3 regions of the Janthinobacterium lyxosi genome follow, and region 1 is predicted to be linked to each of the others. Evidence: predicted binding sites of a transcription regulator. Region 1 holds the regulator's gene; each other region holds the start of a gene.
The links. The regulator HrcA, encoded in region 1, represses chaperone genes, less so after heat shock. The targets are predictions, from matches to a motif close to TTAGCACTCNNNNNNNNNGAGTGCTAA.
Positions count from the first base shown of each region.

Region 1 (4,136 bases):
ATGCCGGCAAACAGCACCGTATGGTCGCCCACGATATCGCCGCCGCGGATGGTGGCAAAGCCGATGGTCGACGGATCGCGTTCGCCCGTCACGCCTTCGCGGCCGTACACGGCGCATTCCTTCAGGTCGCGGCCCAGGGCGCCGGCCACCACTTCACCCATTTGCAGGGCGGTGCCCGATGGCGCGTCGACCTTGTGGCGGTGATGCGCTTCGATAATTTCAATGTCGTAGCCTTCGGACAGGCTTTTCGCGGCCAGTTCCAGCAACTTCATGGTGACATTCACGCCCACGCTCATGTTCGGCGCGAACATGATGGCCGTCTTTTCGGCGGCGGCGGCAATGGCAGCCTTGCCCGCATCATCGAAACCGGTGGTGCCGATGATCATCTTGATGCCGTGCTCGGCGCAATACGCCAAGTGCTGCAAGGTGCCTTCGGGACGCGTGAAGTCGATCAGGTAATCGGCGCCGGCCAGGCCGGTGGCCAGGCTTGACTCGATCAGGACGCCGGCAGGCTTGCCGAGAAAGGCGGCAGCATCCTGGCCGATGGAGGGCGAACCTACACGGTCGAGCGCGCCAGCGAGCACGGCGTCAGGCGCATTGCTGACCGCTTCGATCAGGATATGGCCCATGCGGCCGCTGGCGCCAGCGATGGCAATTTTCAGTTCAGTCATTTTATTCTCTTACAGCAACTTATTTGGTGGGTTCGGCAGTCGGTGCAGCTTCGGCGGCAGGGATCGTTGCAGGTGCCGGTGCAACGTCAGGCTTGCTCACAGGAATAGCGGGGGCGGCATCGGCTGGCACGGGCACGGCGCTCGGCGCCACGGGCGATGGCACGACGGCGGCAGGCACATCGGCCTTGGCGACCTTGACGAACGGCGACGGACCGGCGATACGGTCGATGTATTCTTTCTCCGTCGGCAAGTTGCCGCCTTCGAAACGTTCAACTTTGCCATCCTTGCCAAAGTACACGACCACGCGGCTGCTGGTGGTTTCGCCACTGCCCCGTGCCAGGCGGAATGGGTAATCCCAGCGGTCGGCATGGAAGATATCGGTCAGCAGGGAGGTGCCGAGGACGAAACGCACCTGGTCGCGCGTCATGCCCACTTTCAACTGGGCCAGCATCTCTTCGGAGACAAAGTTGCCTTGTTGAATGTCAGGACGATACGGCGAGAAAAACCACATGAATTTTTGCAGCGGCGTAACGGTGGTCGTTTGTGCGCCCAGCTCGGGGACCAGCTCCTTGCCTTCTTTTTGGCTGGCGGCCGGCTTTTCGCCAAGGATGCCACGGCTGGCGCAGCCGGACATGGCGAGCGCGACACAGACCATGCCTGCCACGACTGGTGCTCGAAATGAAATACGGTGCCAGAGAGATGGCAATACAGCCGGTGTTACGCGCATAAATGACCTCAATTGGATGAACAAAACGCCAGGAGTGACCGGCCTGCCAAAAAATGCATATTTTGGCACTCCCCGACAAAACGCTATATGATAAAGCACCTGACCCACATACGAGCAACAAACATGAGTAACAATCCTAGTGATCTCAAGGCAAGCGGCCTGAAAGCCACCCTGCCACGCCTGAAGATACTCGATATCTTCCAGAGTAGCCCGGTACGCCACCTGACAGCAGAAGACGTCTATAAAATTCTGCTGGCCGACAATATGGATGTCGGTTTGGCAACTGTCTACCGTGTCCTGACGCAATTTGAACAAGCAGGTTTGCTCAACCGCAACCATTTTGAAACCGGCAAGGCTATTTTCGAGCTCAACGAAGGTTCCCACCACGATCACCTGGTGTGCCTCGACTGTGGCCGGGTCGAAGAATTCTTCGACGAAGAGATCGAAATCCGCCAGCAAAAAGTGGCTGAAGAGCGTGGCTTCAAAATTGCCGAACACGCCTTGGCCATCTACGGCAACTGCATCAAGACGGCTTGCCCGCACAAAACCGCCTGACGCTTGCCGGCCGCTCCCATGGGGCGGCTGGCGCAGCATTGAGCAGCATCAATGATGGCTGAGCGCGCTTGACAGCAACTTGGCCGTGATATCGACGATCGGAATGACGCGCTCGTACGCCATGCGCGTCGGTCCGATCACCCCCAACGTTCCCACGATCTTGCCGTTGACCTCATACGGCGCCGTCACCACGCTCATCTCATCCATCGGCACCAGGTTCGATTCACCGCCGATGAAAATCTGCACGCCCGTCGCCTTGCTCGACACGTCGAGCAGCTGCATCAAGCCCGTTTTTTGCTCGAACATGTCAAACATCTGGCGCAGTGAATGCATGTTCGATGACAGATCACTCACGCTGAGCAAGTTGCGTTCGCCGGAAATCACCATGTCATCGCTATGATCGGCCATCGCTTCGCTGCCCGCTTCCACGGCCGCCTGCATCAGGCTGCCCATGTCGTCGCGCAGCTGGCGCAATTCGCCCTGCAGGCGCACGCGCACGGCATCGAACGACAGACCGCCATAATTCTGGTTGATGTAATTGGCCGATTGCACCAGTTGCGCCGGCGTGTAGTCGGCCTCCGTCAACAGCAGGCGGTTCTGCACGTCGCCGCCCGGGGCAACGATGACGAGCAGGATGCGCTTTTCGGACAGGCGCAGGAATTCAATTTGCTGGAACACGGATTCCCGGCGCGGACTGAGCACAACGCCGGCAAACTGCGACAGCGACGACAGCATCTGCGCCGCGTTGGCGATGGTTTTCTGCGGCTGCGGCGTCTGCAGGCGCATGCGCGACTCCACCATGTGCTCATCCAGATGCCGGACGGTCAGCAAGGTGTCGACAAAAATGCGGTAGCCGCGCGGCGTGGGAATGCGTCCGGCCGAGGTATGCGGACTGGAGACATAACCGAGTTCTTCCAGGTCAGCCATGATGTTGCGGATCGTGGCCGGCGACAGCTCCAGGCCGGAGATTTTCGACAAGGCGCGCGAACCGACCGGCAGGCCGTCGGCGATATATCGCTCGACCAGGGCTTTCAGCAGTGTTTGGGCACGTGTATCGAGTTGCATGGTGTTTTATTTAAGCAAGTATTTTTTAAGCAAGTATTCTTTAGGCACGCGGCAACGAAAGCGACCGAAGCACCCATTATGCACGTTCGCCCGTCCGGCGGCGATCAATCTTCCAGTTGCTGCTGCAGCCACAGCAGCAACTCGTCAAAGTTGGCGCAGATGGCGTCGGGCTGCACGCCGGCGGCCAGGTGGGCGTCGCTGCCCTTGCGGTTCATCCAGACGGCGCGCATGCCCGCCCCTTGCGCTCCCGTCACGTCGAAATACAGGTCGTCCCCCACATACACGGCTTCATGGGGCGCCACGTCCAGCGCGGCGCAAGCGGCCAGGAAGATGCTGGCATCGGGCTTGGCCACGCCAAACTCGCTGGCGGCGATGGACACCTTGAAATGCTGCGCCAGGCCGATAATGTCAAGGTCCGCATTGCCATTCGAGATGGAGCCGACCAGCATGCGCTGGCGCATCCAGGCCAGGCCAGGCAAGACGTCGTCATACGGCTGGACGCGGTTGCGCGCGGCCAGGAATTGCACGATGGCCTGCTCGACCAGGGAGGCATCCTCGCCGGCAGCCTCGAAGGCGGCCAGCAAACCGGCGCGGCGCAACTCGATCAGGTTGCCATGGAAATGCGGTTGTTCCTTGAGCATGGCCAGACGGTGCTGGCGCAGCACCTCGATGGAAAACTGCTGCGCGACCTTGGGCGCATGCGTGGCCAGCCAGTCGTGCAGCAGGGTTTCGGCGGCGGCAATCACGGGCGCGATGGGCCACAAGGTATCGTCGAGGTCGAACAGGATGGCCTTGGGCGGCACGGCGGGTTTTACAGGGGCAAGGGACATGGGACTCACGGTGGATGCCGCGCCACGATGCGCAGCCTGCATCTATTGTCGCACTGATCGCCGCCGCCGGCATGGCTGCGCCCCTATGAAATGGGGCCGGGCCAGCGCTTCCCGGCGAAAAATTGTTACAGGGTGATACAAGGCAAGATCATCCAGCTTGCCAGATAGACTAAAATAGGCGCCATTCCAATGCGGCGCCAGCGTCCGCGTTGCGCTACCCAACCTAATTCGTTTTGGAGAATGTATGAAAAATTTGTACCTGCGCTCGATGCTGGCGGCGGCTTGCGC
Region 1 is NZ_JBNYXM010000009.1:139,394-143,529, forward strand. It holds gene dapB (4-hydroxy-tetrahydrodipicolinate reductase) at 1-671, opposite strand, end outside; gene ACQ4WP_RS11780 (outer membrane protein assembly factor BamE) at 691-1,326, opposite strand; gene fur (ferric iron uptake transcriptional regulator) at 1,522-1,953, shown strand; gene hrcA (heat-inducible transcriptional repressor HrcA) at 2,002-3,018, opposite strand; gene ACQ4WP_RS11795 (HAD family hydrolase) at 3,123-3,848, opposite strand; gene ACQ4WP_RS11800 (hypothetical protein) at 4,093-4,136, shown strand, end outside.

Region 2 (4,136 bases), on a different contig from region 1:
GTCGGCGGCCAGCGCGGCATTGTCCTTGCGCAATTGCGCGTTTTCACGGCGCAGCGCATGGGTCATTTCGGCCAGCAGGCCTATTTTGTCGGATAATTCGTTGAATTCGGAAATCATCCCGCCACTATAGGGCGGACGCTCCATGGGCGTCAATCGAATCACGCCGCTGTCACACATATTTACATCAATGCAGGGCAGTTGGCGGACAATACACGATTTTTCCGGCGCTTTTCGCCAAGTGCGCGCATCTGGCCGCGCCGCGATGGCAGCGTTTTACTCGTCGACGTAATCGGGTTCGATATCGAGTCCGCCATAGCGGTTTTCGCAAGAGCGGCGCGTCAGCGTCTGTTGTCCGCCCTTGCCGTCAAGCACCATCGTCAAGTCGCGGCAAGTACGGCGGTAGCTGCCAGGTTTGGCGTCCGTCCGCGAGGGCGTCAGTCGCACTGCCAGCGGCGCCGCATTGCCCAAGCCCTTGTTGCTCCACTGGCGTGTCTTGCCATCCTCTTCATCTTTCAAAGTGCGCACGGCGGCCGTCAGCAGTGCTTTCTGTTCCTTGGCATTGAGCTTGGCGATGGTGACGTCCGACAGGAAAGGCGGATACACGACGGGCGCCGGGTCCTTGCCCTGCACATCCCAGTTGCCGCTATTTTGCGAACAGGTGCGGCGGCTCAGGTCCTGCGACTTGCCGGCCGCCGTGACGACGAATTTCAGGTCGCGGCAGACGTGCGCCTTCAGGCTGTGTTCCGTCATGCCGGAATTACTGAAGTTATACGTCACTTTCACCAGCACGCCACTGTCGCCGCCGTTGTCCCACACATGCGCTTCCTGGTCGTCGTCATCCTTGTTCAAATCGTTGAACAGGTCGTTAAGCAGCATCTGCTTTTCCAGCGGCGTCAGGGTGGCCACGCTGATCTCGTCGAGAATGGTGGGCGTTTGCGCGGCGGCATTGCCCAGGCAGGCGAGGCCGATGACAGTGGCGCCCAGCAGGCGCAGCGCGGTATGGGAAATCGGGAATGGCATGGTGTTCTTTCTGGTGCAAGTGGTGATATGTGGCGATATTGATATGCAATTGCAATCATCTTATCAAATTCCATAGTGAAACTCTGTTTCCTGTGCGTACAGGAACGCCCCCCATCCGGACGGCATGCTAGAGTCGCGCCTGTTGCTGACGCCCGGGAAGTTGGCTTGCGCCAGCGCAAACTCTGCGTAAATGCAGGCTGCGCAGAACGTCTATGCTTATCTTTCCGGAGAATAAGCCCTTGAATAAGCCCCCTACCGTCCCTATAATTAGCACTCGTTAGTAGAGAGTGCTAACAAACTCTTTCGTAGCAATCCTCAGGACTGATGGTGCTTGCCAGACCACTGCAGGGAACGCTACGCGGCGGGCGACGCCGCGATGCACCACTGCCGGATACTGGCAAGGACAGGATGACATGGGGTTTGCTTGATCGTTGCGGGCTGCTTTCAACGGCGGTCACTGAAAGCACGTCTGGCGCTGTGCCAGGAATGTATTCATTTAGCAACACTTATCCATTGAACTTTAAGGAGTTTTGTATGAATCTGCGCCCATTGAACGATCGCGTCATCGTCAAACGCCTCGACCAGGAAACCAAAACTGCGTCCGGCCTCATCATTCCTGATGCAGCTGCTGAAAAACCGGATCAAGGCGAAGTCCTTGCCGTAGGCAATGGCAAGATTCTCGACGACGGCAAAGTGCGTCCTCTGGATGTCAAAGTGGGCGACCGCGTCCTGTTCGGCAAGTACGCCGGCCAAACCGTCAAAGTTGACGGCGATGAGCTGCTGGTCATGCGCGAAGAAGACATCATGGCGATCGTCGTCAAGTAATTGTTTCCACGTTGTAGACAGATACATCCCGAAACTCAGGAGAATTGAACATGGCAGCTAAAGAAGTAGTATTCGGCGACGCAGCGCGCGCCAAGATGGTCGAAGGCGTCAATATCCTCGCCAACGCAGTCAAAGTAACGCTGGGCCCGAAAGGCCGCAACGTCGTCCTGGAGCGCTCGTTCGGCGCCCCTACCGTCACCAAGGATGGTGTGTCGGTAGCGAAAGAAGTTGAACTCAAAGACAAGCTCATGAACATGGGCGCGCAAATGGTCAAGGAAGTTGCTTCCCGCACCAGCGACAACGCCGGCGACGGCACCACCACCGCGACCGTGCTGGCACAAGCCATCGTGCGCGAAGGCATGAAGTTCGTTGCCGCCGGCATGAACCCGATGGACCTGAAGCGCGGTATCGACAAAGCAGTTGCCGCGACCGTCGAAGAACTGGCGAAAATCGCCCGTCCTTGCACCACGACCAAAGAAATCGCCCAAGTTGGCGCGATCTCGGCAAACTCGGACTACTCGATCGGCGAGCGTATCGCTGAAGCGATGGAAAAAGTCGGCAAAGAAGGCGTCATCACCGTGGAAGACGGCAAGTCGCTGAACGACGAGCTGGACATCGTTGAAGGCATGCAGTTCGACCGCGGCTACCTGTCGCCATACTTCATCAACAACCCAGAGAAACAAGTTGCCGTACTGGACAGCCCATTCGTCCTGCTGTGCGACAAGAAAATCTCGAACATCCGTGACCTGCTGCCGGTACTGGAACAAGTCGCAAAAGCTGGCCGTCCACTGCTGATCATCGCAGAAGACATCGAAGGCGAAGCGCTGGCGACCCTGGTTGTGAACAACATCCGCGGCATCCTGAAAACTTGCGCAGTGAAAGCACCTGGCTTCGGCGACCGTCGCAAAGCCATGCTGGAAGACATCGCTGTCCTGACCGGCGGCCAAGTGATCGCTGAAGAAGTCGGCCTGACCCTGGAAAAAGTGACCCTGGCCGAACTGGGCCAGGCGAAACGCATCGAAGTGGGCAAGGAAAACACCATCGTTATCGATGGCGCCGGCGAAGCTGCCTCGATCGAAGCACGCGTGAAACAAGTGCGTGTACAGATCGAAGAAGCGACCTCGGACTACGACCGTGAAAAACTGCAAGAGCGCGTAGCCAAACTGGCTGGCGGCGTTGCCGTGATCAAGGTTGGCGCAGCCACCGAAGTCGAAATGAAAGAGAAAAAAGCCCGCGTTGAAGATGCACTGCACGCCACCCGCGCTGCCGTGGAAGAAGGCATCGTGCCTGGCGGCGGCGTAGCCCTGCTGCGCGCACGCGCCAACATCAAGGTCAAGGGCGACAATCCTGATCAAGACGCTGGTATCAAGATCGTCCTGCGCGCAATGGAAGAGCCACTGCGCATGATCGTGCAAAACGCTGGCGAAGAAGCGTCCGTCGTCGTGGCAGCCGTACTGGCTGGCACGGGCAACTACGGCTACAACGCTGCCAACGGCACGTATGGCGACATGGTTGAAATGGGCGTCCTGGACCCAGCCAAAGTGACCCGTTCGGCGCTGCAAAACGCCGCTTCGATCGCTTCGCTGATGCTGACAACCGACTGCATGGTCTGCGAAATCGCTGACGACAAAGCAGGCGGCGGCATGGGTGGCGGCATGGGTGGTATGGGCGGCATGGGCGGCATGGACGGCATGATGTAACCCCCCGCGTCCCCGCGCCGACAGCGCGCAGGGATGCATGGCCGGGACAGGACAGGCAGAGCAAAAGCTGCCTGCCCTGCCCGGCAGCCCCGAGAGCCATCTTCTACGGAAGGTGGCTTTTTTTTCGCCTGTCGATTTGGCAAACCCGTTTGGCAAACCCACTGGCCATCCCGTTTGGCAAGCCCGGCGATTGCCGGCCTGCGCATTTTGCTTTAGCATGGCCGCCATCGTCCTTCTTTCTCATGCCACCATCATGCCGCCACGCGCCTCTTCTTCCAAAACCACCATCATCGCCGGCATCCTGGCCGGCTTGCTGGCCGCCGGACTCGGCGCTTTCTATCTGCACCAGCAGTCCGCGCCGCACGAGAGCAATGGCCCGGCCGCGAGCAGCCAGGCGGCGGCGCAAGAGCAAAACGCGCGCGCCGTCGATGCGTTGATGGCTTTGCCGGAAATCAAGGCCTGGTCGGCGCATATCGAAAAGGCTTCGGGCGGCCGCGCGCACGGCGCCGTGATGGAAACGTCGCCCGAGACGCGCCTGGTCGATGGCGTCGCCTGCTATCAGCTGAGCTTTTTCGAAAGCACGCCGGACGC
Region 2 is NZ_JBNYXM010000008.1:80,025-84,160, reverse strand. It holds gene ACQ4WP_RS10245 (DUF904 domain-containing protein) at 1-117, opposite strand, end outside; gene ACQ4WP_RS10240 (hypothetical protein) at 274-1,020, opposite strand; gene groES (co-chaperone GroES) at 1,555-1,845, shown strand; gene groL (chaperonin GroEL) at 1,896-3,545, shown strand; gene ACQ4WP_RS10225 (hypothetical protein) at 3,799-4,136, shown strand, end outside.
Region 2: groES (co-chaperone GroES) is a predicted target of HrcA. The motif match lies at 1,288-1,314, and genes of this name have one in related genera.

Region 3 (4,136 bases), on a different contig from region 1:
CTGGTGGTGGGCGCCCACAAGGCTGCTGCCGAGCAGCGCGCGCGCGCCGCCCTCGACAAGGTGGGACTGCTGGACCGCGCCATGGCGCGTCCCCTGTCGCTGTCGGGTGGCGAACAGCAGCGCGTCTCCATCGCACGCGCCATCGTCAACCGGCCGCAGATCATCCTGGCCGACGAACCGACGGCCAACCTGGACCGCGCCAGCGCCAACAAGGTGCTCGACGCCCTGAAAGCGTTTCACTCGGTGGGCGTGACCTGCCTCATTTCCAGCCATGACGAACAGATGCTCGACGCCGCCGCCCGCGTGATCCACCTGAAAAACGGCCGGCTGGTGGCCATCGACAAGGCCACGCAGGCGCCCGTCTTCGCGCCGCCCGATCCCGATTTCGCCCCCGGCACCGATGATGACGCAGGAGAACAGGCATGAGAGGCTGGTTCCGTCAACACCGCTTCGCGCTGGGTTCGGCGCTGATTCATTTGCGCAAGTCGCCAGGCGGCTTCCTATTGAACGTGCTCGTCGTCGCCATCGCCCTGTCTCTGCCGTTCGCCGGCTTGACCATGCTCGACAATGTACGCCCCATGTCGGAACAGATGTCGGTCGACCCGGAAATCAGCGTTTTCCTGAAGATCGACACGCCGCGCGAGCAAGCCGTGGCCTTAGCGGGCGCCATGCGCAAGATCGTCGGCGCGCAAAAGGCGAAGATCGTCTTCATCCCGCGCGAACAGGCGCTCGACACCCTGAAAAACAAGAACGGCCTGGCCGACGTGCTCAGCACTCTGGGCGACAATCCCCTGCCCGACAGCTATGTGCTGAAACTCGATGCGTTCAGCAGCGCCAGCGAGGCGCAGGATGTCGATGCCGTGGCGGAACAGCTGCGCCAGCTGCCAGGCGTGGAATCGGCGCAAGTCGATTCGGCCTGGGTCAAGCGCCTGGCGGCCCTGCTGGGCGTGCTGCGCCTGGTGCTGTTGCTGCTGGCCATTACCCTGGGCGTGGCCGTGATCGCCGTGGTCTTCAACACCATCCGCCTGCAAGTGATGCAGCAGCGCGATGAAATCAGCATCTCGAAATTGATTGGCGCCACCGACACCTTCATCCACCGCCCCTTCTATTACACGGGCGCCCTGCTGGGCCTGTGCGCCGGTGCGCTGGCGCTGGGCGCCGTGGCGCTGGCCTTGCAGCCACTCAATACCGCGATTGCCGAGTTTGCCCGCCTGTATGCGTCCGAATTCCAGCTGGTGCCACTGGCGCCGCTGCCGATGGCTGGCTTGCTGGCTCTCAGCGCCGGCCTGGGCCTGATCGGCGCCTTCCTCTGCGTGCAACGCCACCTGGCGCGCCTGAACTGACCATCCGTTCCATGGCGGCGCTCCTGGCGCCGCCATGCGCCTCACCCTCCCCTTGTTTTTTAATATCCACCGCATACTGTGGTTATCTTGATATTTAGCAAGTATTCTTAAGGTTCGCTTCAGCTTGCGGCCGTAGACTATGTACGTTGTCGTCAAGAGGCGTGCAGCCCTTTCAGGCGCGACCAAACAGGTGCACACTGCAGTGCCCATGCGCCCTGGCCGCGTGTTTTAGATAAAATATCAACTAGTAAATCGCCATAGTATTCAGGCTATCAGGACGATTAAATGTGCTGATTGGCACTCTCAGGCAGAGAGTGCTAATATAGGGACATACCAACAGCAGAACCGCCATGAGCGCCAGATATAGATGGAGCCGCGATCTGCAAGTGCAAGACCGAATACGCAAAACCGAACAGACAATCGGGCCACGTCGCGTGACATGGCCAACTGGAACAAAGCAAGACTACGAGGGAGAAAACATGACTATGATGTCCGCAACGTCCGCATTGGTTCCGACCAAAAGTAATGCGCTGGGCCTCGGGTTCACTGGCAATCTGGGCAATATCGATGCCTATATCTCGGCCGTGAACCGCCTGCCCATGTTGACCCACGCCGAAGAAATTTCGCTGGCGACACGCCTGCGTGAAAAAAATGACCTGGCCGCCGCGCAAGAACTGGTGCTGTCGCACCTGCGCCTGGTGGTCTCGATTGCCCGCGGCTACCTGGGCTATGGCTTGCCGCACGCCGACCTGATTCAGGAAGGCAATATCGGCTTGATGAAAGCCGTGAAACGTTTCGATCCGGACCAGGGCGTGCGCCTGGTGTCGTACGCCATGCACTGGGTGAAAGCCGAGATGCATGAGTACATCCTGAAAAACTGGCGCTTGGTCAAGGTCGCGACGACGAAGGCACAGCGCAAGCTGTTCTTCAATCTGCGCAGCCACAAGACGGGCCTGGATGCGATGACACCGAAGCAGATCGATGCGCTGGCCAAGCTGCTCGACGTGAAACGCGAAGAAGTGATCGAGATGGAAACGCGCTTGAGCGGCCGCGACATCGCCCTGGAATCGCCGACCGACGATGAAGACGACAAGTTTTCGCCGATCGCCTACCTGTCGTCGGAGCAAAACGAGCCGACCAAGGTGCTGGAAGCGGAACAAGTGACGCGTCTGCAATCGGAAGGACTGGAAACGGCCCTGGGCAAGCTCGACGCCCGTTCGCGCCGCATCATCGAAGCACGCTGGCTGGCCAACGACGACGGTTCCGGCGCCACCCTGCACGCTTTGGCAGAAGAGTTCGGCGTATCGGCCGAGCGCATCCGCCAGGTCGAAGTAGCGGCGCTGAAAAAAATGAAGGGCGCGCTGGCCGCTTATGTGTAGTCGCAGGCAAAGCCGCAATGCAAAAGGCGCCGCAAGGCGCCTTTTAGTTTTACAAATGATGTTTATCAACAGATAAACATGGCAGCCGATTAAGCTGCAGCCAAGCCCTTGACCAGGATTTCGGCGACCAATTCATTCAGATCCGCGTCGCGCTCCTTGGCGAGGGTCTGCAATTGCAAGACCAGATCGCTGTTCAGCTTGACGGCGAAGGGCACCAGGCCCAGGGCCTGATCGCGCTTGCGCTGCTCGCGGCGGTCGACGACTACCGCTTCCTTACCGAATGCACCGGCGCCGGGAACATTCATCTTTCCCATCAGTTTCTTGGCATCGCTTTTCGCCAGGGCAGTTTTTTTCATGGTTGTTTCCTGATTTTCAAAACAGCCATTTTACGCAGTAATCGGCGCGCCGCGTGGCCGGCGCATCAATTCATCCACGGCGCGCCAACAGTGCGCCGGAAAAATATCATTTTGCTACTATCATTTTATCCCACGCGTGAACAAGCACGCCGGGGACGCTCCACCTGAAAGGAAAAACATGCATTCTCTGACCCGCTCTTATCGTACCGTACTCCTTCCCCTGTTCTTCGCCTGCCTGGCCGTGCTGGCGGGCTGCGGCGCGGCCGGCAGCGCCGGCGACGCGGAAAACACGCCGCGCAGCGTCACCCACGTGCTCTCGCCGGGCGAACAGGTCGCCATCACGGCCACCGATACCCTGAAACTCGAGCGTGTCAACGACAGCCGCTGCCGCAAGGGCGCCGTGTGCGTGTGGAAAGGCTACGTCAGCTACAGTTTCACATTGCTCAACACCGCGGGCGCCACCGCGAACGAAACTGACATCGTCTTGTCCGACTCCATGCCGGGCGCCGCCAGTTCCGTCACCGTCAACCACCTGACGTTCACCCTGCTCGACGTCGACCCGGCCACGCCGCCCGCCCTCAACGCGGCCGAACCCACCTACCGGATCAAGGTGAAAATCACGCAGGGCGCGCTGCCCCGCTAACGCTAGGCATCGTGGCGCTGGCGGCTGTCGCCGGGCGCCTGTTGCCGCTCAAGCATGCCGTAATCGCGCACCACGCCGGCGATGCGCAGCCGGTAATCGTCAAACACGCCGTGCCGGCCGGCCGATTGCGCCGCGCGGTGCGCTTCCAGTTGCCGCCACTGCGCCAGCGCCGCCTCGTCGCGGAAAAACGAGAGCGACAACATTTTGCCCGGCTCGCTCAGACTGCTGAAGCGTTCGATGGAAATGAAGCCATCGATGTCATCGAGCAAGGGCCGTAGCGCCGCCGCCAGGTCCAGATACTCCTGGCGCCCTTCTGCGCTGGGCCAGACTTCAAAAATCACGGCGATCATGTCATTTCTCCTGGGCTAAAGACAGGGATGCGGGCGTTCAGCGACGGCAGATAAGTCCACGCCAG
Region 3 is NZ_JBNYXM010000007.1:73,606-77,741, forward strand. It holds gene ACQ4WP_RS08940 (cell division ATP-binding protein FtsE) at 1-426, shown strand, start outside; gene ftsX (permease-like cell division protein FtsX) at 423-1,343, shown strand; gene rpoH (RNA polymerase sigma factor RpoH) at 1,829-2,722, shown strand; gene ACQ4WP_RS08955 (hypothetical protein) at 2,812-3,078, opposite strand; gene ACQ4WP_RS08960 (hypothetical protein) at 3,257-3,721, shown strand; gene ACQ4WP_RS08965 (antibiotic biosynthesis monooxygenase family protein) at 3,724-4,071, opposite strand; gene ACQ4WP_RS08970 (cytochrome P450 family protein) at 4,068-4,136, opposite strand, start outside.
Region 3: rpoH (RNA polymerase sigma factor RpoH) is a predicted target of HrcA. The motif match lies at 1,638-1,664, and genes of this name have one in related genera.